DNA from 3 places in the Pseudomonas sp. MF09156 genome. Region 2 is predicted to be linked to each of the others. Evidence: predicted binding sites of a transcription regulator. Region 2 holds the regulator's gene; each other region holds the start of a gene.
What was found. The regulator sigma-54, encoded in region 2, starts transcription at its own class of promoters, with help from an activator protein. The targets are predictions, from matches to a motif close to ANTGGCATNNANNTTGCTNT.
Positions count from the first base shown of each region.

Region 1: a site for sigma-54 is predicted at 2,661-2,680, ahead of AC19YY_RS15385 (CmpA/NrtA family ABC transporter substrate-binding protein). Genes of this name have one in related genera too.
Region 3: a site for sigma-54 is predicted at 8,007-8,026, ahead of flgB (flagellar basal body rod protein FlgB). Genes of this name have one in related genera too.

Region 1 covers NZ_JCBCUR010000005.1:319,678-329,319, forward strand. Annotated here, with positions in the region: gene AC19YY_RS15365 (quinone-dependent dihydroorotate dehydrogenase) at 1-561, opposite strand, end outside; gene AC19YY_RS15370 (transglycosylase SLT domain-containing protein) at 652-1,116, opposite strand; gene AC19YY_RS15375 (winged helix-turn-helix domain-containing protein) at 1,113-1,520, opposite strand; gene AC19YY_RS15380 (secretin N-terminal domain-containing protein) at 1,698-2,558, opposite strand; gene AC19YY_RS15385 (CmpA/NrtA family ABC transporter substrate-binding protein) at 2,805-4,031, shown strand; gene AC19YY_RS15390 (ANTAR domain-containing response regulator) at 4,045-4,620, shown strand; gene AC19YY_RS15395 (nitrate/nitrite transporter) at 4,868-6,079, shown strand; gene AC19YY_RS15400 (bifunctional protein-serine/threonine kinase/phosphatase) at 6,079-7,746, shown strand; gene nirB (nitrite reductase large subunit NirB) at 8,115-9,642, shown strand, end outside.
Region 2 covers NZ_JCBCUR010000001.1:158,164-167,805, forward strand. Annotated here, with positions in the region: gene AC19YY_RS00740 (HPr family phosphocarrier protein) at 1-252, opposite strand, end outside; gene rapZ (RNase adapter RapZ) at 269-1,126, opposite strand; gene ptsN (PTS IIA-like nitrogen regulatory protein PtsN) at 1,129-1,593, opposite strand; gene hpf (ribosome hibernation-promoting factor, HPF/YfiA family) at 1,606-1,911, opposite strand; gene AC19YY_RS00760 (RNA polymerase factor sigma-54) at 1,987-3,480, opposite strand; gene lptB (LPS export ABC transporter ATP-binding protein) at 3,665-4,390, opposite strand; gene lptA (lipopolysaccharide transport periplasmic protein LptA) at 4,390-4,923, opposite strand; gene lptC (LPS export ABC transporter periplasmic protein LptC) at 4,910-5,482, opposite strand; gene AC19YY_RS00780 (KdsC family phosphatase) at 5,491-6,015, opposite strand; gene AC19YY_RS00785 (KpsF/GutQ family sugar-phosphate isomerase) at 6,016-6,990, opposite strand; gene AC19YY_RS00790 (ATP-binding cassette domain-containing protein) at 7,279-8,088, shown strand; gene mlaE (lipid asymmetry maintenance ABC transporter permease subunit MlaE) at 8,088-8,885, shown strand; gene mlaD (outer membrane lipid asymmetry maintenance protein MlaD) at 8,885-9,352, shown strand; gene AC19YY_RS00805 (MlaC/ttg2D family ABC transporter substrate-binding protein) at 9,364-9,642, shown strand, end outside.
Region 3 covers NZ_JCBCUR010000001.1:857,751-867,392, reverse strand. Annotated here, with positions in the region: gene AC19YY_RS04140 (ribonucleoside-diphosphate reductase subunit alpha) at 790-3,681, shown strand; gene AC19YY_RS04135 (hypothetical protein) at 3,784-4,791, opposite strand; gene flgE (flagellar hook protein FlgE) at 5,010-6,329, opposite strand; gene flgD (flagellar hook assembly protein FlgD) at 6,361-7,092, opposite strand; gene flgC (flagellar basal body rod protein FlgC) at 7,109-7,552, opposite strand; gene flgB (flagellar basal body rod protein FlgB) at 7,556-7,963, opposite strand; gene AC19YY_RS04110 (hypothetical protein) at 8,200-9,087, opposite strand; gene cheR (protein-glutamate O-methyltransferase CheR) at 9,291-9,642, opposite strand, start outside.

The DNA of each region.
Region 1 (9,642 bases), on a different contig from region 2:
ATCGCCAAACTGCAGGCTGCGCAGGCCCGGGGTGTTGGGCGAACTGACGTTGACTGTCACATAGCTGGCGTGGGCGTAGACCTTGTCCAGGCAAGTCAGGTAGTCATCCACCGCACGCTCCACCGGGGTATCGAAGTTCTTGCCGATATTGATCCCGAGGATGCCCTTGTACTTGGCGGCCTGTACCCGGGACAACAGGTGGTCAACCCCCAGGTTGTTGAAGCCCATGCGGTTGATGATCGCCTCGGCTTCCGGCAGGCGGAAAATGCGCGGCTTGGGATTGCCCGGCTGCGGGCGCGGTGTGACGGTGCCGATCTCGACAAAACCGAACCCCAACTGCGCGAAGCCATCGATGGCCGCGCCATTCTTGTCCAGGCCAGCCGCCAGGCCCACCGGGTTGGGAAAATCGAGCCCCATCACCGACACCGGCATCTTCGCCGGCGCCTTGCACACCAGGCCATTGAGCCCCAGGCGGCCACCCGCGCCGATCAGGTCCAGGGACAGATCGTGGGAAGTTTCCGGGGAGAGTTTGAACAACAGCTGGCGGGCCAGGGTATACATGGGCGGGCTTGACTCGGATGGCGGCAAAAGGTGGCGGCGATTATAGCCGGGGTGGCGGGTCCGTGCGAGGCATGGCACACCGCCGGTCGATCATCCATTGCGATGGGCCATCAACTCTTCATAGCGGCTCCAGATCTTCTGCGCGTAGCGCAAGCGCAACGCGTCACGCTCGGCCCCCGCCCCAGGCCCGACGTTATAGGCGCCCACGGCAGTCCAGTTGTAGCCAAACTGCTTGATGAAGCCGGCCAGGATCGAGGCCCCCACCTCGACCGACAGACAGGGCTCATCCAACAGGCGCTGCTCGGTAATGCCCTGCTTGAGCAGGCGAGGCAGATGGATGCTGTTGATTTGCATCAGGCCAATATCATAGGTGCCGTTGTTATTGCTGTAGTTCATGGCCTCGGCGCGGTAGCCGGACTCCACAGCGGCAATCGCCTGCAACAGTTCCGGCTCGATATCGTATTGACGAGCGGCCTCGGCCCAGCAGTAAGCCCGGGCTTCGCCTGCCCCGCCCAGGCAAAGCAACAACAGTCCCAGCCGGCAGGCGCGTTTCATGCCCGCTCGCCATACCATCCACAGGCAGGGCACGCACGGGGCGCTTTGCCCGCCGCCTGCGCCGGGCCAGGCGGCTCGATCACCCGCACCCGGCCATTGAAGCGATAACCGCGGCCATACACGGTCGCGATCAACGCCCGGTCGCCCTCCAACTGCTTGCGCAGCGCGTAGATGCAACGGGTCAGGGATTCTTCGGCGATATCGGTATGGGGCCAGACCTGCTCCAGCAGGTGGTCCTTGCTGACCAGCACGCCGGGCGTGGCCAGCAACAGGCGCAACACGTGACATTCCTTGGGTGGTAACTGAATGTCGCGACCTTCAGTGGTCAACCTGCCATCCGCCTGCAACCTCCAATGACCAAAGGCGAGGGACGCCGCCATCAAGCCCTCAACTGCAACAACCATTCAAACCTCTGTACCTGTCTGCGGACATTCACGGCGCCCTGATTTTCCATAGCGCACCGTCTGGGAGATAGGGCGACTATAGAAACCCGCGGCCAGTTTCACGTTAGGAAAAAGCCCGCTGCTTCGAAGTTTTCCGGGAGTGTTGCGTAGGAACTTTCGAAGTCTGTACAAACCCCGCTACGGCTCGGCGATCCGCGCAAATGCACGCCGCACACGCTCGTATTGCTCGGCACTCAAGGGCGTTGAAGTGACGGAATGCGCGGGTGTGTCCAGCTCAGCCACCAGTTTTTTGATCAGCCTCAACTGCTGCTCACTGCCTTTGACCAGCAGGCTGTTGGTCTCTGGGTAGGCGATTACCACCGCGCCGGTGCCGGCCTTGCGCCCCAGCGTGGCGAGCTGTTTCTCGAGCAGCGTGGCGACACCCGGCACGGTGATGGTCTGCGAGCCCATGTCATACCGACGGTCCGAGACGTCGGCATTCTGCACCTGGACTACGCCCACTTCAGGCGGGGCCTCGCGTCGCGCCGGGCGCGGACGATCCATCAACTGGGCCAGGCGCAGGACGTGGTCGACGTAATTGGCGGGCCCCGACACATAAAACAATCGGGCGCCGGCCTTGCGCAGGGGGTAACGCGCCTCTTCGAGCCCCGCGCGGCGCATGACCTGGCGCAATCGGTCGACGGTCATGTAGCGCAGGGTCACCCCGGAACTCTTGGCCTCGCTGGCGTCGTAGAGATGCAGCACCTGGCCGTCGCTGTACCAGATCAGATCGTGCTGCAACGCCACGCTCTCCAGGACCGCTTGTGCATGGGCAAAATCAAAATGCCCGGTAATGCGCTTGCCCGCCGCCAGTTTGCTGACCACGATGGGCTGGCCCAGGGGCACCGCAAGCCGTCTGAAGAAGCCTTGTAGGCTTTCGTCCCACATCAGATAGGACTCGCCCATGGCCGGTAAGGCATTGAGCATCAACAGACCGCCCAGCAGCCAGCGCTGTAAAAAGCCACGACAGGTCGTTGCGTTAGATCGATCAAGGAGCACGCCGGGTTTCCTGGACGGTGTTGCGTGAAAGAGCGCCATAGTGAAAGCCCACCCGGGTGCAATCTTGATGAAAACCTGATCAACCACCACTCGCCCGGGCGCCGTGGCATGTGCCTTGCTTTGCCCTACCCAGCGCAGCCCGCGCCAACGCCGGAACGGGCTCACAGACAAAGGCGTCGTTACCTGCCGCGGCTTGCATGCCGCCTGGCATGACGACGCCTTTTTTCATACAGAAGGTAGGTGTAGATGAGTGATCAGCTCGGCAACAGCCAGGCCAACAACCCTCTGGCCTGGGTCAACGGCAGCGATGCCCCGGAAAAGAGCAGCCTCGACCTGGGCTTCATGGCCTTGAGCGATTGCGCCTCGCTGGTGGTCACGGCGACCCAGGGGTTTGCCCAGCCCTACGGCCTGACGCTAAACCTCAGGCGCCAGTCATCCTGGGCCGGCCTGCGGGACAAGCTGGTCAGCGGCGAACTCGACGCCGCCCACAGCCTGTACGGCCTGATCTATGCGGTGCACCTGGGCATCGGCGGCGTTGCGCCGACCGACATGGCGGTGCTGATGGGCCTGAACCAGAACGGCCAGGGCATCAACCTGTCCCAGGGCCTGCAACAACAGGGCGTGACCAGTCCTGAGGCACTGGCGCGCAAGGTGCACCAAAGCCGGACAAAACTGACCTTCGCCCAGACGTTTCCTGCCGGCACCCACGCCATGTGGTTGTATTACTGGCTGGCTAGCCAGGGCATTCATCCATTGCGGGATGTGGACAGTGTGGTAGTGCCGCCGCCGCAGATGGTCGCGCACCTGCAAGCCGGGCGGATCGACGGCCTGTGTGTCGGCGAACCCTGGTGCGCCAGCGCGGCGCAACAGCACCAGGGTTTTACCCTCGCCACCAGCCAGGCGATCTGGCCGGACCACCCGGAGAAAGTCCTGGGCTGCACCCAGGCGTTTGTCGAGCAGTACCCCAACACCGCCCGGGTGCTGGTGATGGCGGTCCTGGAAGCCAGCCGCTTTATCGACGACAGCATCGAAAACCGACGTTCCACCGCGCAACTGCTGAGCGCCCGGGAATACCTGGACGCCCCGCTCGACTGCATCGAGCCACGGCTGCTGGGCGCCTATGCCGACGGCCTGGGCAACCACTGGCAGGACGCGCACGCGCTGCGCTTCCATGGCGAGGGCGAGGTCAACCTGCCGTACCTGTCCGATGGCATGTGGTTCATGACCCAGTTCCGCCGCTGGGGCCTTTTGCGGGAAGACCCCGATTACCTCGCCGTGGCCCGCCAGGTGCAACAACTGGATCTCTATCGCCAGGCCGCAAGCGCCGTGGGCGTGGCGGCCATGGACACGCAGATGCGCAGCAGCCAATTGATCGACGGCAAGGTCTGGGACGGATCGGACCCGGCCGGTTATGCCCGCAGTTTCCGCCTGCATGCCCTGGCCGACGATGTCGTCCGCCAGGCATTGCGCTGATGGGAGGCCACCCATGTTGCGAATCCTGCTGATCAATGACACCCCGCGCAAAGTCGGGCGCCTCAAGAGCGCGCTGACCGAGGCCGGCTTTGAGGTAATCGACGAGTCCGGCCTGACCATCGACCTGCCGGCGCGCGTCGAAACGGTGCGCCCGGACGTGATTCTGATCGATACCGAATCACCCGGGCGCGATGTGATGGAGCAAGTGGTGCTGGTCAGCCGCGACCAGCCGCGGCCCATCGTGATGTTTACCGACGAACATGATCCCGGGGTAATGCGCCAGGCGATCAAGTCCGGGGTCAGCGCCTACATCGTCGAAGGCATCCAGGCCCAGCGCCTGCAACCGATCCTTGATGTCGCCATGGCGCGCTTCGAGAGCGACCAGGCCTTGCGCGCGCAACTACTGGCCCGCGACCAGCAACTGGCGGAACGCAAGCGCATCGAGCTGGCCAAGGGCTTGCTGATGAAAATGAAGGACTGCAATGAGGAACAGGCCTACACCCTGATGCGCCGCCAGGCCATGAGCCGCCAGCAGAAGTTGATCCAGGTGGCGGAGCAGATTATTGCCATGAGTGAATTGCTAGGCTGAGCCACACAACCGCAATCGCCCAAGGTGGGAACGGGCCTGCCCGCGAGGGCAATGTCACGGTTGGCGCAAGACTTGCTAACTAAACACCACAGGTAGCCAACGGCGGTTGCCCCTCCACGACAAAGACGTCGCACATCCGGTTTGCCCAGGCGAACCCGGTGGCGGCGTTTTTTCGTTTGGATGGGGCGGCCTTCGCTGGCCGTTCCATCACCAGGCCTTCTACAAGATCCCCAATCTGAGGTGCGTGATGAAATCAAGCTTCTGGAAATCCGGGCACACCCCGACCTTGTTTGCCGCGTTCCTGTATTTCGACCTGAGTTTCATGGTCTGGTACCTATTGGGCCCGCTGGCGGTGCAGATCGCCGCCGACCTGCAACTGACCACCCAGCAACGCGGGCTGATGGTCGCCACGCCGATCCTGGCAGGGGCGATCCTGCGCTTCTTGATGGGCATGCTCGCGGACAAGCTGTCGCCCAAGACTGCCGGCCTGATCGGCCAGGTGATCGTGATTGTGGCGCTGTTCTGTGCCTGGAAACTGGGGATCCACAGTTATGAACAGGCGTTGCTGCTAGGGCTGTTCCTCGGCATGGCCGGGGCCTCGTTTGCCGTCGCCCTGCCGCTGGCCTCCCAGTGGTACCCCGCCGAACACCAGGGCAAGGCCATGGGCATCGCCGGGGCCGGCAACTCCGGCACGGTGTTCGCCGCGCTACTGGCACCGCTGATCGCCGCCGCATTTGGCTGGACCAACGTGTTCGGCTTTGCCCTGATCCCGCTGATCCTGACTTTGATCGTGTTCGCCTGGCTGGCGCGCAATGCGCCTGAGCGACCCAAAGCCAAATCCATGGCCGACTATTTCAAGGCCCTGGGCGACCGCGACAGTTGGTGGTTCATGTTCTTCTACAGCGTGACCTTCGGTGGTTTCATCGGCCTGGCCAGCGCCCTGCCCGGCTACTTCAACGACCAATACGGCCTGAGCCCGGTCACCGCTGGTTACTACACCGCCGCATGCGTGTTCGGCGGCAGCCTGATGCGGCCCCTGGGCGGCGCCCTGGCTGACCGTTTCGGCGGGATCCGCACCCTGCTGGGCATGTACGGCGTGGCGGCCGTGTGCATCGCCGCAGTGGGCTTCAACCTACCGAGTTCCTACGCGGCACTGGCACTTTTCGTGTGCACCATGCTCGGCCTGGGCGCCGGTAACGGTGCGGTATTCCAACTGGTGCCCCAGCGCTTTCGCCGCGAGATTGGCGTGATGACCGGGCTGATCGGCATGGCCGGCGGTATCGGCGGTTTCGCCCTGGCAGCGGGCATGGGCGCGATCAAGCAAAGCACCGGCAGCTACCAGTTGGCACTGTGGCTATTTGCCAGCCTGGGCGTGCTGGCGTGGTTCGGCCTGTATGGCGTGAAGCGCCGCTGGAGGACCACCTGGGGTTCGGCGGCCGTCACCGCCGCGCGGGTCTGATGAGCCTGCAATTGAGCGTGGCCCAGGCCAGCGCCATCGGGCCACGCGCGGAAAACCAGGACGCCCTGCGCCTGGTCACGCCGGCTCCGGAACTGGCCGCCAGCAAAGGCTATCTGTGTGCTATCGCCGATGGCGTCAGCCAATGCGCCGACGGCGGCCTGGCCGCGCGCTCGACCTTGCAGGCCCTGGCCCTGGATTACTACGCCACGCCACAGACCTGGGGCGTGGCCCAGGCCCTGGAGCGGCTGTTGCTGGCACAGAATCGCTGGCTGCAGGCCAATGGCGGCGGCCAACCGTTGCTGACCACCCTTAGCGCCCTGGTGTTTCGCGGCCAGCGCTTTACCCTGGCCCATGTTGGTGATTGCCGGGTGTATCGCTGGTTTGACGGTGAGTTGCAGCGCATCACTCAAGAGCATGTCTGGGAGCAACCCGGCATGCAGCATGTGCTCAAGCGCGCCCTGGGCCTGGACCAGCATCTGGTGGTGGATTTTCTCGACGGTGAACTGCGCCAGGGCGAATGTTTCCTGCTGCTCAGCGATGGTGTGTGGGCGACCCTCGCCGACCACAGCATCCGCGCGATCCTGCGCGAACAGGCCGACCTGGACGTGGCGGTCAATACGCTGGTCAACGCCGCGCACCTGGCAGGTAGCCAGGACAACGCCAGTGCCCTGCTGGTGCGCATCGACCGGCTCGGCGCCGCGACCCTGGGTGATGCGCTGGTGCAGTTGCAACAGTGGCCATTGCCGCCACTGTTGAAGGCCGGGCAATCCTTCGAAGGCTGGCAGGTGGAATGCCTGCGGGCACACAGTCGCCAGTCGTTGCTGTACCGGGTGCGCGATGCCCAGCAGCAACCCTGGCTGCTCAAGACCCTGCCCCCTGACCACGATGATGACCACGATGCCGCCCAGGCCCTGCTCGCGGAGGAATGGTTTCTGCGCAGGGTGGCCGGGCGGGCATTTCCTGAAGTCCATCCGGGCGGCGGGCGTCAGCATTTGTACTACGTGATGCGTGAATACAGCGGGCAAACCCTGGCGCAGCTGTTCCAGCGGCAAGGCCCGTTGCCACTGGCGCAGTGGCAATCCATTGCCGAACGCTTGCTGCGGGCAGTGGGCATGCTGCATCGCCGGCAAATCCTGCACCGCGACATCAAGCCGGAAAACCTGCTGCTGGGCGACGACGGCGAACTGCGGGTGCTGGATTTTGGCCTGGCCTATTGCCCTGGGTTGTCCGAAGACCGCGCTCACCTGTTGCCGGGCACGCCCAGCTTTATCGCGCCCGAAGCCTTCAGCGGCGAACGTCCGACCCCGCAGCAGGATTTGTACAGCGCCGGTGTGAGCCTGTATTACCTGCTCACCGGGCATTATCCCTACGGTGAGATCGAAGCTTTCCAGCGGCCCCGGTTCAACACGCCGGTCAACGCCAGCCGCTACCGGCCGGACCTGCCCGATTGGTTGCAGCAAAGCCTGGAACGCTCGGTTGCCGCGCAAGCAGATCAGCGTTACGAAACCGCCGAGCAATGGCTGCTGGTACTGGAACAGGCCGACCGCCGCGAACTGAGCCTGCGCCCGCGGCCGCTGCTGGAACGCGAACCGCTGAAGGTCTGGCAAACCCTGGCGTTGGTGTCGCTGCTGATCAATCTGCTGTTGCTGTATCTGTTATCCCTGTAGGAGCCAGCTTGCCGGCGCAAAACCCACAATCACCGTATTCATCCAGGTACCTCGCGTTATCGTTAACGTCCTTCGCCGGCAAGCCGGCTCCTACAGGAGGTCGACGCGCCAGTTGTGGGCATCGCGCCTTTAAATGGTGCGAAACAGCCTTGTGGCAGCCGCCAGAACCTCAGTAAATCCGGCTTTTCACGACTTGGCACAACCGCTGCATTAGCTCCTGCAACACCCCCACATACAGCCCACCCTTCAACGACGAAGGTGGGGCTCTCCCGAGAGAACGGGACCAGGACAAAGGCGTCCTCGCTAGGCAACTAGCGGGACGCCTTTTTTGTTTGCGCGTGATTTGTCGAGCCACTGCGGAGAACGACATGAAGAAACTCAAACTGGTGATGATCGGCAACGGCATGGCCGGGGTTCGCACCCTTGAAGAACTGCTGAAACTGAGCACCGAGCTGTACGACATCACGGTGTTTGGTGCCGAGCCCCACACCAACTACAACCGCATCCTGCTCTCGCCGGTGCTGGCCGGCGAGCAGACGTTCGAAGAGATCGTGCTCAACGACCTGGACTGGTACCTGCAAAACAACATCAAGCTGCTGCTCAACCGCAAGGTGGTGCAGATCGACCGGGTCAAGCGCAAAGTCATCGCCGAAGACGGCACCGAGGCCGAGTACGATCGCCTGCTGATCGCCACCGGTTCGACCCCGTTTATCCTGCCGATCCCCGGCAACACCTTGCAGGGCGTGATTGGCTACCGCGACATCGCCGATACCCAGGCCATGATCGACACCGCCAAAACCCACAAGCACGCAGTGGTCATCGGCGGCGGCCTGCTGGGCCTGGAAGCCGCCAATGGCCTGATGCTGCGCGGCATGCACGTGACCGTGGTGCATATCGGCGAATGGCTGCTGGAGCGCCAGCTGGACAAGACCAGCGGCCAGTTGCTGCAAACCGAACTGGAAAGCCGGGGCCTGGTGTTTCGCCTGTGCGAACAGACCCAGGCCCTGCATGACGCCGGCAATGGCCGCGTGGGCTCGGTGCAGTTCAAAAATGGCGAAGTGATTCCGGCCGACCTGGTGGTGATGGCCGCCGGTATCCGCCCCAACACCGAACTGGCGGAACGGTCCGGCATCCCGTGCAACCGTGGGATCCTGGTCAACGACACGCTGCAAACCTACGACCCGCGCATCTATGCCATCGGCGAGTGCGCCAGCCATCGTGGGATTGCCTACGGCCTGGTGGCACCGCTGTTCGAACAGGCCAAGGTGTGTGCCAACCATCTGGCGCAGTTGGGCTTCGCCACCTACAAAGGCTCGGTGACCTCGACCAAGCTCAAAGTCACCGGCATCGACCTGTTTTCTGCTGGCGACTTCATGGGCGGCGAAGGCACCGAGACAATCACCCTTTCCGACCCCATTGGCGGCGTCTATAAGAAGCTGGTGATCAAGGACGACATACTGGTCGGCGCCTGCCTGTACGGCGATACCGCCGACGGCGGTTGGTATTTCCGGCAGATCCGTGAGAACCATGGCATTGGCGAGATCCGCGATCACCTGATGTTCGGCGAAAACGCCTTGGGCGATGTAGGCCACCAAGGCCAGGACAAAGCCATGAGCATGGCCGACAGCGCCGAAGTCTGCGGCTGTAACGGGGTGTGCAAGGGCACCATCGTCAAGGCGATCCAGGAACAGGGCCTGTTCAGCGTCGATGAGGTAAAAAAACACACCAAGGCCGCCAGTTCCTGCGGCTCCTGCGCCGGGCTGGTGGAGCAGATCCTGATCAATACCGTGGGCGGCGCCGCCGACGTCAAGCCCAAAAGCGAAAAAGCCATCTGCGGTTGCAGCGACCTCAACCACGGGCAAATCCGCCAGGCCATCCGCGACCAGCACCTGCTGA
Region 2 (9,642 bases):
ATTGTTGATTAGCTTCACCAGCGCATCCAGCGCTTCCTGCTCCTGCTCACCTTCGGTCTTCAGATGAATCTTGGTGCCCTTGCCTGCGGCGAGCATCATCATGGCCATGATGCTTTTACCATCGACCATGGACTCCGGTGTACGCCCGGCACGCACCTGGCAAGGAAACTGGCCCGCTACCCCGACAAATTTAGCCGACGCGCGGGCATGCAGGCCCAGTTTGTTGATGATTTCAATTTCCAGAGCGGGCATCGCGAAGGTGTTCCTTTCAGCTGAGGTCGCGGTGGCGAACCTGGACATTCTTGAGGGTTTTCTGCAAGACCTGGCCCAGCCGCTCGGTTAGGTAGACGGAGCGGTGATGCCCGCCGGTACAGCCGATAGCGATGGTGACGTAGGCCCGGTTGCTGGCGGCAAAGCGCGGTAGCCACTTGAGCAGGTAGCTGGAGATGTCCTGGAACATCTCTTCCACATCCGGTTGCGCCGCCAGGTACTCGGCAACCGGTAGGTCCAGCCCGGACTGATCGCGCAGTTCCGGCTTCCAATAAGGGTTGGGCAGGCAACGCACGTCAAATACCAGGTCGGCGTCTACCGGCATGCCCCGCTTGAAACCAAAGGATTCAACCAGGAAGGCCGTGCCCGGTTCCGGTTGGTTCAGCAGGCGCAGCTTGATGGCGTCACGCAGCTGGTAAAGGTTCAGGCTAGTGGTATTGATCTTGAGGTCGGCCAAATCGATGATCGGCCCCAACAGCTTGGTCTCGTCTTCGATGGCTTCGGCCAGCGAGCGGTGTGGGCTGCTCAGCGGGTGGCGGCGACGGGTCTCCGAGAAGCGCTTGAGCAGCGTTTCTTCGTCGGCGTCCAGGTACAGCACGTCGCAATGAATATGCTTGGCACGTACCTCTTCAAGCAATTCCGGGAATCGCGTGAGGTGGCTGGGTAGGTTGCGTGCGTCGATCGAAACGGCCACCAACGGTTGCGCCAGTTCGGTATGGATCAGCGCGCGCTCGGCCAGCTCGGGCAGGAGGCCGGCCGGCAAGTTGTCGATGCAATAGAAGCCGTTGTCCTCTAGCACATTGAGGGCCGTACTTTTACCTGAGCCGGAACGCCCGCTGACGATGATCAAACGCATGATTACTGCCCGCTTTGCTCATCCAGGACAACCTGATACAGCGCTTCATTGGTGCTGGCGCTACGCAGTTTCTTACGTACTTCTTCACGGTCGAGCATGCTGGCGATCTGCCGGAGCAGCTCCAGGTGTGCATCGGTGGCCGCTTCCGGGACCAGCAGGACGAACAGCAGGTCAACCGGAGCGCCATCGATGGCGTCGAAATCAGTGGGGGCGTCCAGGTGCAGCAGGGCGCTTACCGGTGTTTCACAGCCTTTGAGGCGGCAATGAGGAATAGCGATGCCGTTGCCAAAACCGGTCGAGCCAAGTTTTTCACGGGCGATCAGGGCCTCATACACGTCTTGCATCACCAGTTCAGGCACTTCGCGGCTGATCAGGTTGGCAATCTGTTCGAGTGCTTTCTTTTTACTGCCGCCCGGCGCGTTCACGAGGGAACGGCCGGGGGTCAGGATGGTTTCAAGTCGAATCATGGGTGGGGAGTGTTAGCGGCCTGTGCCTTGAAGAAGGCTCTGCTGCTTTTCCTTATGCTTTTTGATTTGGCGATCCAGCTTGTCGGTCAGGTCGTCAATGGCGGCATACATGTCTGAATGCTCTGCATTGGCGACTACTTCCCCGCCGGGTATACGCAAGGTGGCTTCGATTTTCTGCTTCAGCTTTTCGACAGACATGATGACTTGCACATTGGTGATCTTGTCGAAATGCCCCTCAATTCGTTTGAGTTTTTCGCTGATGTAGGCGCGCAGCGGTTCGGTCACTTCCAGTTGGTGTCCACTGATGTTGACTTGCATACAGCTTCTCCTTCGTTGCCAGTGCATAAAGCGGCGGGTAGGAATACCCGCCACTGGAACGCTGTGGCCTGCCCGTCACATCAACCGCTTACGCTCGCTGGAAGGCGCGATCCCAAGGGACTCGCGGTACTTGGCGACGGTTCGACGGGCGACCTGAATGCCTTGTGCTTCCAGTAAACCAGCGATCTTGCTGTCACTCAACGGCTTTTTCTGATTTTCCGCCGCAACCAGTTTTTTGATGATCGCGCGGATCGCCGTGGACGAGCATTCGCCGCCCTCGGAGGTGCTGACGTGGCTGGAGAAAAAGTATTTCAGCTCATATATACCCCGTGGGGTATGCATGAATTTCTGCGTAGTGACCCGGGAAATAGTCGATTCATGCATGCCGACTGCCTCGGCAATGTCATGCAGTACCAGCGGCTTCATCGCTTCGTCGCCGTACTCCAGGAAGCCGCGCTGATGCTCGACGATCTGGGTGGCCACTTTCATCAGGGTCTCGTTGCGGCTTTGCAGGCTCTTGATGAACCAGCGCGCTTCCTGCAACTGGTTGCGCATGAACGTGTTGTCCGCACTGGTATCGGCCCGGCGCACGAAGCCTGCGTACTGCGGGTTGACCCGCAGGCGTGGCACCGATTCCTGGTTCAGTTCCACCAGCCAGCGCTCGTTGTCCTTGCGCACAATTACGTCAGGTACGACATATTCGGCTTCGCTGGACTCGATCTGCGAGCCAGGGCGCGGGTTGAGGCTCTGTACCAGTTCGATGATCTGGCGCAGGTCATCTTCCTTGAGCTTCATCCGGCGCATCAGCTGGCTGTAGTCGCGGCTGCCCAACAGGTCGATGTAATCGGTGACCAGGCGTTGGGCCTCGGTCAGCCACGGTGTCTTGGCGGGCAGTTGGCGCAATTGCAGCAACAGGCACTCGCTGAGGTTGCGCGCGCCAATGCCGGCAGGCTCGAACTGCTGGATGCGGTGCAGGACCGCTTCGATTTCGTCCAGCTCGATATCCAGCTCCGGGTCGAAGGCCTCGAGGATTTCTTCAAGGGTTTCGTCCAGGTAGCCCTGATTGTTGATGCAGTCGATCAGGGTCACGGCGATCAGGCGATCGGTGTCGGACATCGGGGCAAGGTTCAGTTGCCACAGCAAGTGGCTCTGCAGGCTTTCGCCGACGGAGGTGCGGGTGGTGAAGTCCCACTCGTCATCGTCGTTGCTGGGCAGGCTGCTGGCGCTGGTCTGGTAGACATCTTCCCATGCCGTATCCACCGGCAGTTCATTGGGGATGCGTTCGTTCCATTCGCCTTCTTCCAGGTTATCCACCGTGGGTGCGGTTTCCTGGTAGGACGGTTCCTGGACGTCAGTGTTGGGTTTTTGCTCTATGTTGTCGGCCAGCGGGTCGGCATTATCGAAGTCGTCGCCTTCTTCCTGGCGTTCGAGCATCGGGTTGGACTCCAGGGCCTCCTGGATTTCCTGTTGCAGGTCCAGGGTCGACAATTGGAGCAGGCGGATGGCCTGTTGCAGCTGCGGTGTCATCGTCAGCTGCTGGCCCATTCTCAGGACTAGCGATGGTTTCATGGCAGGGGCTTAACACCTTATTCGCCGGCGCAACGCGCCATCCACGACAGGGCGCGTGAGCGCCAAACATAAGCAAATTATATGCCTGATATCGGGGGCTTTGCCTAGAGCGCGGTAACAATAAAAATAATGAGGTTTTTATTGACTCCCGCGCCTGATGGCGAATGTCCTGACACCCCAGCGCTTACAGGCGGAACTCGTGCCCCAGGTACACTTCCTTGACCAGTTCGTTGGCCAGGATGGTGGCGGAGTCGCCTTCGGCAATCAGTTGGCCGTCGTTGACGATGTAGGCGGTTTCGCAGATATCTAGGGTCTCACGCACGTTGTGGTCGGTGATCAGTACGCCGATCCCCTTGGCCTTGAGGTGATGGATGATCTGCTTGATGTCGCCTACCGAAATCGGGTCGACACCGGCGAAGGGTTCATCCAGCAGGATGAACTTCGGTGCAGTGGCCAGGGCGCGGGCGATTTCCACGCGACGGCGCTCGCCGCCGGACAGGCTCATGCCGAGGTTGTCGCGAATGTGGTTGATGTGGAACTCCTGCAGCAGGCTTTCCAGCTCCTGGCGGCGTCCGTCGCGATCCAGTTCCTTGCGGGTTTCAAGGATCGCCATGATGTTGTCGGACACCGACAGTTTGCGGAAGATCGACGCCTCCTGGGGGAGATAGCCGATCCCGGCCCGTGCACGACCGTGCATGGGCTGGTGGCTGACGTCCAGGTCGTCGATCAATACGCGACCCTGGTCCGCTTGGACCAGGCCGACAATCATGTAGAAGCAGGTGGTCTTGCCGGCACCGTTGGGGCCAAGCAGGCCGACGATCTGGCCGCTGTCGATCGACAGGCTGACGTCGCGCACGACCTGACGGCTTTTATAGGCCTTGGCCAGATGCTGGGCTTTCAGGGTTGCCATTACTGGGCCTTCTTCTTCGGCTGGATAACCATGTCGATGCGCGGACGTGGCGCAGTGACCTTGGTGCCATTGGCGCGGCCGGCAGTGGCGACCTGCTTGACGGTGTCGTAGACGATTTTCTCGCCTTCGGTCGAGTTGCCGTCACTGCTGATCACTTTGGCGCGGTCGGTCAGTACGATGCGATTCTGCGGGGCATGGTACTGGATGGTCACGCCGTAGCCCTTGATCGGAGCTGGGTCGGTCGCCGCCTGTTGCTGCTCGAAATAGGCCAGGTTGCCCACCGAGGTCACGACGTCGATGTCGCCAGCCGGGGTGCGGGTCAGGGTTACGGTATTGCCGGTAATCTTCATCGAGCCTTGAGTGATGATTACGTCGCCCTTGTAGGTCGCGATACCTTGTTTGTCATCCAACTGCGCATCGTCAGCCTGAATGTGGATCGGTTGCTGGCTATCGTTCGGCAGAGCCCAGGCGCTCACGCTTCCCAGTGCTGCGCCCAGACCGAGCAAAATAGGGAGGGTTTTAACGAGCCTCATACTGTCCTCTTACGTTCGATAGCAGGTGTATCCTGCTTTCTTTCAAATACGCTTTCATTCCCTTGCCAGTCGATACACCGCCAGCGCCGTCGATTCTAACGTCTTGCTCGGTCTGCGCATATTGCTTCTGTGGGAATACGGTCATGCGACTGCTGGTAATAATGGTGTCGCGGTTTTGGGCGTCGGTGCGGGCAACACGCACCGAGTCGATCAGCTCCACTTCGGTACCGTCCGGGTTGACCTCGCCACGCTTACTGGTGACGTGCCACGGAAATTCGGTGCCGCGATACAGGTTCAGGTCCGGATTGGTCAGCAATGTGACCTCCGAAGCCTTCAGGTGTTCGACCTTGTCCGACGTCATTTCGTACTGCACTTTGCCGTCTGGCAGGAACTGCACGCTGTAGGCGTTGGTGGCGTAATAGTCGATGGCGCCCTGGTCGACCTGCGCGACAGGCTGGTCGAGGAAGCGCTCCGGGCTGATATTCCAGTAGCCCACCGCGAGGAACAGCGCGGCGATGGCTCCGAATATCAGGAAGTTGCGAATCTTTTTGCTCAGCATAGAAGGCTCTATAGGTAGGCGGCGTGGGCCGCTTCAAGGCTGCCCTGGGCGCGCAGGATCAACTCGCAGAACTCGCGCGCGGCACCTTCGCCGCCACGGGCCTGGGTAATGCCGTGGGCGTGTTCGCGAACAAATGACGCGGCATTGGCCACCGCCATGCCCAGGCCGACGCGGCGAATCACCGGCAAGTCAGGTAAGTCGTCACCCAGATAGGCGACCTGCTCATAGCTTAGGTTGAGTTTCCCAAGAAGCTCATCCAGGACCACCAGTTTATCCTCGCGGCCCTGATACAGGTAAGGAATCCCCAGGTTTTGTGCGCGGCGTTCCACGACCGGGGTCTTGCGACCACTGATAATCGCGGTTTGCACGCCAGAGGCCATCAGCATCTTGATGCCCTGGCCGTCCAGCGTGTTGAACGTCTTGAATTCACTGCCGTCTTCGAGGAAGTACAGGCGGCCATCGGTCAGCACGCCGTCCACATCGAAAATTGCCAGTTTGATGGCCTTGCCCCGTTGCAACAGGTCGTTGCTCATTTACATCACTCCAGCGCGCAGCAAATCGTGCATGTTCAGGGCGCCAATCGGATGATCGGCATCATCGACCACCACCAGGGCGCCGATTTTATGATCTTCCATGATCTTCAGGGCTTCCGCCGCGAGCATTTCGGCGCGGGCGGTCTTGCCGTGGGGGGTCATGACTTGATCGATAGTCGCGGTATGGATATCGATGGTGCGGTCCAGGGTGCGACGCAGGTCGCCGTCGGTGAACACCCCGGCCAGGCGCCCGTCGGCCTCGAGGATCACGGTCATGCCCAGGCCCTTGCGGGTCATTTCCATCAGCGCGTCCTTGAGCAGGGTGCCGCGCTGTACCTGTGGCAGCTCATCGCCAGCATGCATGACGTTTTCCACTTTCAGCAGCAGGCGACGGCCAAGGGCGCCACCCGGGTGGGAAAAGGCGAAGTCTTCGGCGGTAAAACCACGGGCTTCCAGCAAGGCTACGGCTAGCGCGTCGCCCATGACCAGGGCGGCGGTGGTGGAGGAGGTCGGCGCCAGGTTCAGTGGGCAGGCTTCATGGGTCACATGCACGTTCAGGTTCACTTCGGCGGCCTTGGCCAGCGTCGAGTCCGGGTTACCGGTCATGCTGATCAGCTTGATGCCCAGGCGCTTGATCAGGGGCAGCAGGGTCACGATTTCGTTGGTGGTGCCGGAGTTGGACAGGGCGACGATCACGTCGTCGCGGGTAATCATGCCCATGTCACCGTGGCTGGCTTCGGCCGGGTGCACGAAAAAAGCCGTGGTGCCGGTGCTCGCCAGGGTGGCGGCAATCTTGTTGCCGACATGGCCTGACTTGCCCATGCCGACCACGACAACCCGGCCTTTACTGGCCAGGATCATCTCGCAGGCGCGTACGAAATCTGCGTCGATATGGGCCAGCAAGCCTTCTACGGCTTCAAGCTCGAGGCGGATGGTGCGTTGTGCGGATTGAATAAGGTCGTTGGATTGGCTCATGTCTGAAATCGTATAGCCTGACGAAAAGTCGGCGATTATAGCGGGATTGAGCAATTCCCTCACGCAAGTTCGTCAGCTGTTGTTCTTCTAGAGAGTGAGATCAGTCCCAAATGCGCTTTTTACCTGTCCTGTTTCTGAACAAGCGCTGCTGCGGCCTTGGGCGCTCTACGTCAGCAGTGATATAGTTCGCCGCCAGTTCGGTCCGCGCAGCGCACATGTGTCTAACTGTCGCAAGCAGTTGTCCCAAGCATGGTGTCTGAGTGAGAAGCTGCATCCCAAGGAGTTTAGATGAGTGCCGATAACGCCTACGCGGTCGAGCTGAAGGGCCTTTCCTTCAAGCGCGGTACGCGCAGCATCTTCAATAATGTCGATATTCGCATTCCCCGCGGCAAGGTGACGGGTATCATGGGCCCTTCCGGTTGCGGCAAGACGACCCTGCTGCGCCTGATGGGCATGCAGTTGCGTCCGACTGCCGGGGAGGTCTGGGTCAATGGCCAGAACCTGCCGACCCTGTCGCGCAGCGACTTGTTCGATGCGCGCAAGCACATGGGGGTGCTGTTCCAGAGCGGCGCTCTGTTCACCGACCTCGATGTTTTCGAAAACGTCGCGTTTCCGCTGCGGGTGCACACCCAGCTGTCCGAAGAAATGATTCGTGACATTGTTTTGTTGAAGCTGCAGGCCGTCGGCCTTCGCGGTGCCATCGACCTGATGCCAGATGAACTCTCCGGCGGTATGAAGCGGCGTGTCGCCCTGGCGCGGGCGATTGCGCTCGATCCGCAGATCCTCATGTATGACGAGCCGTTCGTCGGCCAGGACCCTATCGCCATGGGCGTCCTGGTGCGCCTGATCCGCCTGCTCAACGATGCGCTGGGCATCACCAGTATCGTGGTTTCCCACGACCTGGCCGAAACCGCGAGCATTGCCGACTACCTCTATGTGGTCGGCGATGGCCAGGTATTGGGCCAGGGCACGCCTGAAGAGCTGATGAACGCTGATAACCCGCGCATTCGCCAATTCATGACCGGCGATCCTGATGGCCCGGTGCCTTTTCATTTTCCGGCAGCGGATTACCGCGCAGATCTCCTGGGGAAGCGCTGATGCGCAAGACATCTTTAATCGAGAAGGTTCGCCTTTTCGGTCGTTCCGGCATCGACATTGTCGAAGTGCTCGGGCGTTCGACGATTTTCCTGTTTCACGCCTTGCTGGGCCGCGGCAGTATCGGCGGCGGTTTTGGCTTGCTGCTCAAGCAGTTGCACTCGGTGGGCGTGATGTCCCTGGTGATCATCGTGGTCTCCGGGGTTTTCATCGGCATGGTGCTGGCGTTGCAGGGCTTCAATATCCTGTCCAGCTACGGTTCCGAGCAGGCGGTGGGGCAGATGGTTGCGCTAACGCTGCTGCGTGAACTGGGACCGGTGGTCACCGCGTTGCTGTTTGCCGGGCGCGCCGGTTCTGCGTTGACTGCCGAGATCGGCAACATGAAGGCCACCGAGCAGTTGTCCAGCCTGGAAATGATCGGCGTGGACCCGCTCAAGTACATCGTTGCCCCGCGCCTGTGGGCCGGCTTCATTTCCCTGCCTCTGCTGGCGATGATTTTCAGCGTGGTCGGGATCTGGGGCGGCTCATGGGTGGCAGTGGACTGGCTGGGGGTCTACGACGGCTCCTACTGGGCCAACATGCAAAACAGCGTGACGTTCAGCGGTGACGTGCTCAATGGCATTATCAAGAGCATCGTCTTCGCTTTCGTCGTGACTTGGATCGCCGTATTCCAAGGCTATGACTGTGAGCCCACTTCAGAAGGGATCAGTCGTGCCACCACCAAGACCGTTGTGTACGCCTCGCTGGCGGTACTGGGTCTTGACTTCATTTTGACCGCCTTGATGTTTGGAGATTTCTGATGCAAAACCGCACTGTGGAAATCGGTGTCGGCCTTTTCTTGCTGGCTGGCATCCTGGCTTTACTGTTGCTTGCCCTGCGAGTCAGCGGCTTGTCGGCCAGCTCCAGCGCCGACACCTATAAACTTTACGCCTACTTCGACAATATCGCCGGTTTGACGGTCAGATCCAAAGTGACCATGGCCGGTGTGACCATCGGCAAGGTCACGGCAATCGATCTGGACCGCGACAGCTTCACCGGCCGAGTGACCCTGCAACTGGACAAGAAGGTAGATAACCTGCCGACTGACTCCACGGCGTCTATCCTCACGGCGGGTCTGCTGGGCGAGAAGTACATCGGTATCAGCGTGGGCGGGGAAGAAGCCTTGCTCAAGGATGGTTCGACCATTCATGACACACAGTCGTCGTTGGTGCTGGAGGACCTGATCGGTAAATTCCTGCTTAATACGGTTAGTAAAGACGCCAAATGAGGAGTTTGTTCATGATCTCAACCTTGCGACGTGGCCTGTTGGTGCTGTTGGCAGCCTTGCCATTGATGGCTAACGCCGTGGCAGCGCCTTCGGCGCACGACATAATTGATAGAACCACCAAAGAGCTGCTGGCTGACCTTGCCGCAAACAAAGAGCAGTACAAGCAGAGCCCAAGCGCGTTCTACGATGCCCTCAACGGTATCGTGGGCCCGGTGGTCGATGCTGATGGCATCTCCCGCAGCATCATGACCGTCAAGTACTCGCGCAAGGCCACGCCTGCGCAGATGCAG
Region 3 (9,642 bases), 700 kb from region 2:
GGGCTTGCCCGCGACAACGGTGGATCAGTAGTAGATATGTTGCCTGACACACTGCTATCGCGGGCAAGCCCACTCCCACATTTGGATCTTCGCCAGCCATACCTAATTTGTCATGCACAAAGGGCATAACCGTGTAGGAATAAAAGGCCGATTGTAGCCATGGCCCAACCCTCAAACACAAGCCAGGAAATGCATTCGGTGATCGCGTTTTTTTGTGATAGGGTTCGCGCCCGCAAAAATCCAACCGGGTGTTTTCAGCTTGGAATATTCGGTGACAAACGGTGCGATGCAGCAGTACTGCGGCCTACACGGTGGTTCTACCTTTCATACACATTTTACCCACAGCGTTATCCACAGGTAGTGCGTTGCTAAGCCCCCCAAAACGCATTATCTTGTACCTCGTTGCCAAAAAAACCCTACATGTAGGGTTTCAAGCGAAAAGACCAAACACAAATCAGACAAGAAACTCAAGTGCTTTCTTGCTCCTGTTTGGTGGAACTTAAACCTTTTTCGAAAGCCCAAACCGCGCACGCGGATGGCTGCTGTTTTCAAGCCCGAAGGGGAGAAAGCGGTACGGGTGTTGCAATACGAACCACACCCACTCAGGAATACGGCAAAGAGCCCAAGGCTCGGCGCCGAAGACTTCGGCATGGAAGCGGCGCGAACAGCTCCCTTCCTCCTGTCCCGAGGTTGTTATGCCAGGCCAAGGCCTGTTGTAAGTGCTTCAGGACGGAACGGTGGGCACCGTGATGGTGCCCAAATAAATATAGAATGTGGAGACAACCCCCCATGCAAACCGACACAACTCGCGAGAACCCGCAAGGCTCCGTGCCGCAGGGCGCTGATTCGAATATGGATCTGTCCGCCACCGCGCCCGGCCAATTGCGCGTGATCAAGCGTAACGGCACTGTCGTTCCTTACACCGATGACAAAATCACCGTCGCCATCACCAAAGCGTTTCTTGCAGTTGAAGGCGGCACCGCTGCCGCTTCGTCGCGTATCCACGACACCGTTGCCCGCCTGACCGAACAAGTCACCGCGACCTTCAAGCGTCGCATGCCCTCGGGCGGCACCATTCACATCGAAGAAATCCAGGACCAGGTCGAACTGGCCCTGATGCGTGCCGGCGAGCAGAAAGTGGCCCGCGACTACGTGATCTACCGTGATTCGCGTGCCAAGGAACGTGCCGTACACGCACCGTCCGCCGAAGCCGTGCAAGCTCACCCGTCGATCCGCATCACCCTGGCTGATGGTTCGTTCGCGCCCCTGGACCTGGGCCGCCTGAACACCATCATCACCGAAGCCTGCGAAGGCCTTGAAGAAGTCGACGGCGACCTGATCCAGCGTGAAACCCTGAAGAACCTGTACGACGGCGTGGCCCTGACCGACGTCAACACCGCCCTGGTGATGACCGCCCGTACCCTGGTTGAGCGTGAGCCGAACTACTCGTTCGTCACCGCCCGCCTGTTGATGGACACCCTGCGTGCCGAAGGCCTGGGTTTCCTGAAAGTCGCCGAGAGCGCTACCCACCACGAAATGGCCGACCTGTATGCCAAGGCCCTGCCTGCCTACATCGCCAAGGGTATCGAATTCGAATTGCTGAACCCGATCCTGGCCACCTTCGACCTGGAAAAACTCGGCAAGGCCATCAACCACGAGCGTGACCAACAGTTCACCTACCTGGGCCTGCAAACCCTGTATGACCGTTACTTCATCCACAAGGACGGGATCCGCTTCGAACTGCCGCAGGTGTTCTTCATGCGCGTGGCCATGGGCCTGGCGATCGAAGAGAAGAACAAAGAAGACCGTGCCATCGAGTTCTACAACCTGTTGTCGTCCTTCGACTACATGTCGTCGACCCCGACCCTGTTCAACGCCGGCACCCTGCGTCCACAGCTGTCGAGCTGCTACCTGACTACCGTGCCGGATGACCTGTCGGGCATCTACCACGCGATCCATGACAACGCCATGCTGTCCAAATTCGCCGGCGGCCTGGGCAATGACTGGACTCCGGTTCGTGCACTGGGTTCGTACATCAAGGGCACCAACGGCAAGTCCCAGGGCGTTGTACCGTTCCTCAAAGTAGTGAACGACACCGCTGTAGCCGTAAACCAGGGTGGCAAGCGCAAAGGCGCAGTGTGTGCGTACCTGGAAACCTGGCACATGGACATTGAAGAGTTCATCGAGCTGCGCAAGAACACCGGTGATGATCGTCGTCGTACCCACGACATGAACACCGCCAACTGGATCCCTGACCTGTTCATGAAGCGCGTCTTCGATGACGGCCCGTGGACCCTGTTCTCGCCGTCCGAAGTACCAGACCTGCACGACCTGACCGGCAAGGCCTTCGAAGAGCGCTACGAGTACTACGAAGCCCTGTCCCAGTACCCAGGCAAGATCAAGCTGTTCAAGACCATCCAGGCCAAAGACCTGTGGCGCAAGATGCTGTCGATGCTGTTCGAAACCGGCCACCCATGGTTGACCTTCAAAGACCCGTGCAACCTGCGCAGCCCACAGCAGCACGTGGGCGTGGTCCACAGCTCGAACCTGTGCACCGAGATCACCTTGAACACCAACAAGGACGAGATCGCCGTTTGCAACCTGGGCTCGATCAACCTGCCGAACCACATCGTGGGCGGCAAGCTGGACACCGCCAAGCTGGAACGCACCGTCAACACCGCCGTACGCATGCTCGATAACGTTATCGACATCAACTACTACTCGGTGCCACAGGCGCAGAATTCCAACTTCAAGCACCGTCCGGTCGGCCTGGGGATCATGGGCTTCCAGGATGCTTTGTACCTGCAGCACATTCCCTACGGTTCGGACGCTGCGGTCGAATTCGCCGACAAGTCCATGGAAGCGGTCAGCTACTACGCGATCCAGGCTTCCTGCGACCTGGCCGACGAGCGCGGCGCCTACGAGACGTTCCAGGGTTCGCTGTGGTCCAAGGGCATCCTGCCGCTGGACTCGCAACAGATCCTGATCGAGCAGCGTGGCCAGAAGTACATCGACGTTGACCTCAACGAATCCCTGGACTGGGCGCCGGTACGTGCCCGTGTGCAGAAAGGTATTCGTAACTCCAACATCATGGCCATCGCACCGACCGCGACCATCGCCAACATCACTGGCGTGTCGCAGTCGATCGAACCGACCTACCAGAACCTGTATGTGAAATCGAACCTGTCGGGCGAATTCACCGTGATCAACCCGTACCTGGTCCGCGACCTGAAAGCCCGCGGCCTGTGGGACTCGGTCATGATCAACGACCTGAAGTACTACGACGGTTCGGTGCAGCAGATCGAGCGCATCCCGCAAGAACTCAAGGAGCTCTACGCGACGGCCTTCGAAGTGGACACCAAGTGGATCGTTGACGCCGCCAGCCGTCGTCAGAAGTGGATCGACCAGGCCCAGTCCCTGAACCTGTACATCGCCGGTGCTTCGGGCAAGAAGCTCGACGTGACCTACCGCATGGCTTGGTACCGTGGCCTGAAAACCACCTACTACCTCCGTGCCCTGGCCGCGACCAGCACCGAGAAGTCGACCATCAACACCGGTAAGCTGAACGCTGTATCCAGCGGCAACCACGGTGATGATTCGGTGCTGGCTGCTCCAGCCGGTCCGGCGCCAGTGCCAAAGGCCTGCGCGATTGACGAGCCGGATTGCGAAGCTTGCCAATAAGCTGAGCCCGCCCTGGGGCTAACCCTCCAAGGCTGAAAAGCCCCCGATACACCCAAAGTGTATCGGGGGCTTTCTTTTGCCCGGAAAAACCCTCGTACGAGACTAGATCAACACGGTGGCTATACCCGATGCAGGCACACCGCCTCGCTGCCCCCACAGCTCAATGCGGCCGTTAATCACCGCCATCGAATGGCCGCCGTACTCCACCGTCCCGACCTTGCTGTTCCTCAAGTCGGCATCGGTCGCCTGCCTGTAAAGCCCCTTGAGCCCTATGCGGTCCAAACCCTCTCGCGAATACTCTCCATCGTTAAGGGTCTTGATGGCATCCTTGAAACTGCGCGCAGCCTTACCATCGTTGTTTTCCATCTGGGCCCGCTTGGCGCTCGCGGCAAATATGAAGTTGGCGGACGTTATCATCGAAGGATCATCTCCCTCGAATCGGGCCTCCTTTGCGGCCTCCTTGAATTCTTCCTTGGAAAAATGAACCTTGTATCCATCGCGCATCGTCACGTCATAGCCATCGCCCGCCCCTTTAACCTCCTTGAACACATCCGTAGGCTCCTTGCCATACCGCATCATGGCGGCCTTTATTGCGGAAACCGTCACACAATTGCCGTCAGGCCCTTGCTTGAAACCACTCCAGATATTGCCCGATTCTTTACCGGTTCCCGGCTTTTGCCCGGGGTTGCTGTTATCAGGCTTGTAGTTGAAATAATTCCTCCCGTTGGTATAAGGCTTATCGGACATTTTTTCGGCAGGGCCAAACCCCGCAGGGTTCACTCTACCGCCGCCGCCACCGCCACCTCTTGGCGATGGCGGGCTGGGTGGCGCTACGTCATCACTGGGAAACCATTCGTCCAGCATCCGCTTGAGAAACTCGAGAAACTTGCTATCCGCGCTCTCGCCCAGCTTGTTTAGCGCCTCCTTGAATTTTTCGTCACCCATTTTCTGGCGCAGATCATTCAACTTGTCGCGCAGATCCTGCACCGTCTGAGTCTTGCCGGCTTGCTCGGCATCGAACAGTTGGCTGAGCAACGTCTTGACCGTCGACGCTTCGCCAGCAGGCCCAACGGCAGGCAACACCGTCGGTGCCGCAGCCGGTGTGAACATCACGCGCCCCGTACCTGGTGCAGACCACCCTAGACTCTCCATGCTCCGCCCTCCCAAGATTGGTGAGCCAACAGGGCTCTGGCCCCATCAGTGGCGAAGCAGGAGCGGAGTGTTCCTTCCCATGCATTTCAACGCGTTACCTGATGCTCTGCGCTGGGTTTTCCTACGCCCACAAAAAAGCCCCTCCTAGGAGGGGCTTCTTGTGCAGCACTAGCGCATCAGGTCATCTGAATGATGGTCTGCATGATGGTGCTCTGGGTGGAAATGGTCTTGGCGTTCGCCTGGTAGTTGCTCTGGGCCTTGATCAGGTCCACCAGCTCATTGGTCAGGTTGACGTTGGAGTTCTCCAGGGAGTTGGCCACGATCGAGCCCAGGGTCCCGGCTTCTGGTGCATCGTAGCCAGGCTGGCCAGAGGCGAAGGTTTCTTTCCAGGTGGTGCCACCTGCGGGCTGCAGGCCTTGCTCATTATTGAAGCTGGCCAGGGAGATCTGGCCGATGGCCTTGCTCTGCTGGTTGCTGAAGGTGGCGAACAGCACACCGCTGCCGTCGATTTTCAGCCCGGTGATTTCGCCGGTGGCATAGCCATCAGTGATCGGCGGGTTGCGGTAGCTGGCCGAGTTGTACTGAGTGATATCGGACATGTTGATCGCAATACCGCCCGGGTTGGCAGCAGCCCCGTTGTCAGGGTTCCACACGCCATTATCCATGACGCCCGGCTTCCAGTTGCTGATGGTCAGGGTGGTGTTGGATACGGTGCTTGGCGGAGTGACGATCCCCTTGAGCGTGCCTGATGTATCAAATGTCACCGTGGAGGCCACCGGCGCAACCGCACCTGTGCCCTTGACCGGCGTACCGTCAGGATTGCGTCCGTCGATCAGGGTGTAGGACTTCCAGGTATTGGAGCCGGTTTTCACCATGTACTGCACCATCTCATGGGCATTGCCTTGAGTGTCATACAACGTGGTGCCGTACTGCTCGGTAAACGTGCTCGCTTCAGTCGGATCAAACGGGCTGGTCGTCTGGTCGATCACCGGCTTGGAGGAGTTCAGGTTGCTGCTGGAATCAACCTTGGTCGACGCTTTGGGCGGCAAGTTGGACAGGTTGATCCGCAGGTCGGTCAGGCCGCTCTTGGAGATTTTGCCATCTTCATCGGCAGCGTAGCCCTGCAGGCGCGAGGTGCCGGTGTTGTTGGTGATGTAGCCGTCCTTGTTCGCCTGGAACGAGCCATTACGGGTGTACTCCAGCGAGCCGTCGCTACCCTTCTGCACGAAGAAGCCGCCGCCCTGGATACCCATGTCCAACACGCCACCGCTGCCGTTGACTTCACCCTGGGTGAATTGCTGGGAGACCGCCGCCAGGTTAACGCCCGTGCCGATGGTTTTATTGCCAGTGCCCAAGCGGGACGCCGCGTAAATGTCGCCGAACTCTGCGCGGGACGACTTGAAGCCAGTGGTCGCGACGTTGGCGATGTTGTTGCCGGTCACGTCCAGTTGTTTGTTGGCCGCATAGAGGCCGCTAAGGCCGATATTAAAAGACATGTTTCTCTCCTCTTGCCGTATCTAGCCGGCTCTATGTACCGATAGTCTGAATTTGCGACAGCTTGATGCTGCCCATGCCGCCAGAAAGATTGAGCAGCATTTCGCCGCCAGTCTGGCTCAAGGTCACGCTGGTGACCGTGGCCGGCAGCGAGGTTTTCAGGGCAACCGAATCACCAGCGTCATTCTTGGTGCTGGCCGCGAAGGTGTAGGTGCCGGAATCCAGCTGCTCGCCCGCCTCGTTCTTGCCGTCCCAGATAAAGTCCGACTTGCCGGCGCTCTGGGCGCCCAGATCGATGGTCTTGACCAGCTTGCCGTCCTTGTCGGTGACCTTGACGGTGACGTTGCCCACCGACGAACCCACGGCGACCGAGCCGGTGAAGCTCTTGCTGGTGTCGACCATGGCCTTGTTGGTTTCGATAATTACCGAACGCCCGACCAGCGACGAGGCTTGCAGCGCCTGCGACGACTTGTAGTTGCCGGTGATGGTGTTCACCGAGTCGTTCAGGGTGTTGATGCCTTCCAGGCTGCTGAACTGCGCCAGTTGCGCGACGAACGCGCCGTTGTCCTGGGGCGACAGCGGGTTCTGGTTCTTGAGCTGGGTAACCAGCAGTTGCAGAAACGCATCCTTGCCCAGGGACTGGTTGCCCGAGGCCGCCTTGGCCGTGTCGGCCAGGTTGCCCTGGCTGGACTTGGCATCCTTGACCTTGGAGTCGAACAGACTCTGGATCGTCGACTGATTCGACACATCGTTAGTGACAGACATGCTTTAGCGCCCCTTATCACTGACCGAGGGTCAGGACCTTCTGCATCATGGCTTTGGCGGTGTTCATCATTTCCGCGTTGGTCTGGAACGAGCGACTGGCGGAAATCATGTCAGCCATTTCCTCGACCACGTTGACGTTGGGGTAGTACACGTAGCCCTTTTCGTTCGCGGCAGGATGATTGGGCTCGTAGCGCGCTTCGAGGTTGCTCTGGTCTTCGACCACCCCCAGCACCTGGACGCCCTGGCCGGCAGCATCCTGGCTCTGGAACAACGAATCGCTGCCGCCGTTCTGACCGGCCTGGAACATGGTGGCGAACACCGGGTGCCGGGCGCGGTAGGTCTGGTCGATGCTCGACGACACTGTCTCGGCGTTGGCAATGTTACTGGCGACCGTGTTCAGACGCGTGGTCTGGGCGCTCATGCCACTACCGGCAATATTGAAAACACTGGATAGAGACATGGCTTACTCTCCGCGCAGGGCTGACATCAGCCCTTTGAATTTGCTGTTGAGCAGGGTGAAGCTGGCCTGGAAGTTCACCGAGTTCTCGGCGTAGTTCGATTGCTCCAGCTGCGCATCGACGGTGTTCTGGTCGATCGACGGCTGCATCGGCGTGCGATACATCAGCGACTCATCGCCACTGCTCAGGCCCTGGGCTTCGATATGACGGTTATTGGTCATGTTCAAGGCGAAGGAGCCGTTCTTGGTCTTGTCGCTCTGTGCGGCGAGCACGGCGGCAAAGTCCAGGTCCCGAGCCTTGTAGTTCGGGGTATCGGCGTTGGCGATGTTGTTAGCCAGGACTTCGGCACGCTGGGCGCGGAAGCCCAGGGCTTGTTCGTGGATACCGAGCGCTTTATCGAAGCTGATGCTCATGGCGGAAACCTTTAGGGGCTGACCTGCTTTTCGTAACAGGGTTATAGCAAGCCCCATGCCAGGTTTATCAACCCCAATAAATCAAGGGGTTAGGCAGGCATTGCCGGCGGCAATGGCGCAAAAGCGGCAACGCTTTTCCGCGAAACGTCAGGAAAGCGGCAATGGGCATTGCCGTTTAAAGAAAGCGGCAGGAGCCGGATTGCCGGTTCCTGCGGAGGTGGCCTGGAGGAGTGCCATCAAGTCAGAACCAATACGTTCTCTTTCCATTCGTGCCCCCTGCCATCGGAAATCTTGCCCGCCGTGGCTCTCTGTCCCACTTTGCCCCAGCGCTCCTCCATTCCCCCAATTACCGCCATCGAGTGCGCGGTACCGGCACCGCCCACATCCTTGTCTATCGTACCCACCATGCCACTTTGCAAGTCGCGCAAAGTCCCCTGTCTGACATGATCCTTCAGGCCCAACCGGACAAACACATCCTTGGTGTACTCACCGTTTTTAAGAGAGTCCAAGGCCTTGGCATAGCTGTGCCCTGATCCTTCGTGGTTTTCGTTCTGCGCCCGCTTGGCACTGACGGCGTATATAAAGCTGGCGTCCTTGATCATCGCGGGATCACTTCCTTTGAGCCCGGCGTGCTGGGTGGCCTGTTGCAGTTCCTGCCGGGTCAAATCCACGGTTTTCCCATCCCGCATGGTGACATGGTAGCCATTGGCGGTTTTCTTCACGTCCTTGAAGATATCGGTCGGTTTCTGGCCAAAACGCTGCATTGAGGCCTTGATGGCTGAAATAGTGGCGCAGTTGCCGTTTTCACTCTGGAAAAAACCGCCAAAAATATCCGCGGTTTTTCTCCCCGGCGTCGCGCTATTGGAAGGAAAAAAATTGTTGTGAGCCAGGGCAGAATTACCGCCGGATGGATAAGCGCCATAATTGAAAGGCTGGCTCGAAGCCCTGGGATTACCCGAGACAAAATTCATACCCGGCGGCCTGGGGCCATGGGCGCCAAATACAGGCCTTGAACCTGCCTGCCCTCTTCCCGCCAAGGGATCATCGATACGCCGCTGTTCAACTGAAGAATCGAATGCAAACCGTGCACCTTGCGGACCGTACCCTGATGAAACGTTTCCCATACACCCTCCTCCTGGTGAGCGCGACGAAGAGCCAATCCCACCGTCGCAAACACGACTTTTCGTATTGGGCGGGCTGAATTTGCCCACCCAATGCTGGGTGGTGAGGAAGGAAACATCAGTTCCAGCAGGGTACGCCCCAGGATCGCCGGACAAAAAAAAGGAGCCCCTGGGGGCTCCCTTATGCGTCGACTCAGCTCAAGCCATCACTTGGCCTGGTAGATAATGCCTGGGCTGCACTGCACCATCTGGTAATGATCCGGCAAACCGTTCAGCGCCTCGGACGCGCCGAGGAACAAATAGCCGCCGCGCTTGAGCGTACCGTGGATGCGCAGCAGGATGTCCTTCTTCACTTCAGCCGAGAAGTAGATCAAGACGTTGCGGCAAAACACGATGTCGAACTTGCCAAGGCTGGCGTAGCTGTCCAGCAGGTTGAACGAGCGGAACTCCACCCGGCTCTTGATCGGCGCCTTGACCGCCCAGCGCCCGGCGCCCTTGGGGTCGAAGTAACGCTGCAGGCGCTCCGGGGACAGGCCGCGGCCCAGGGCCAGGCTGTCG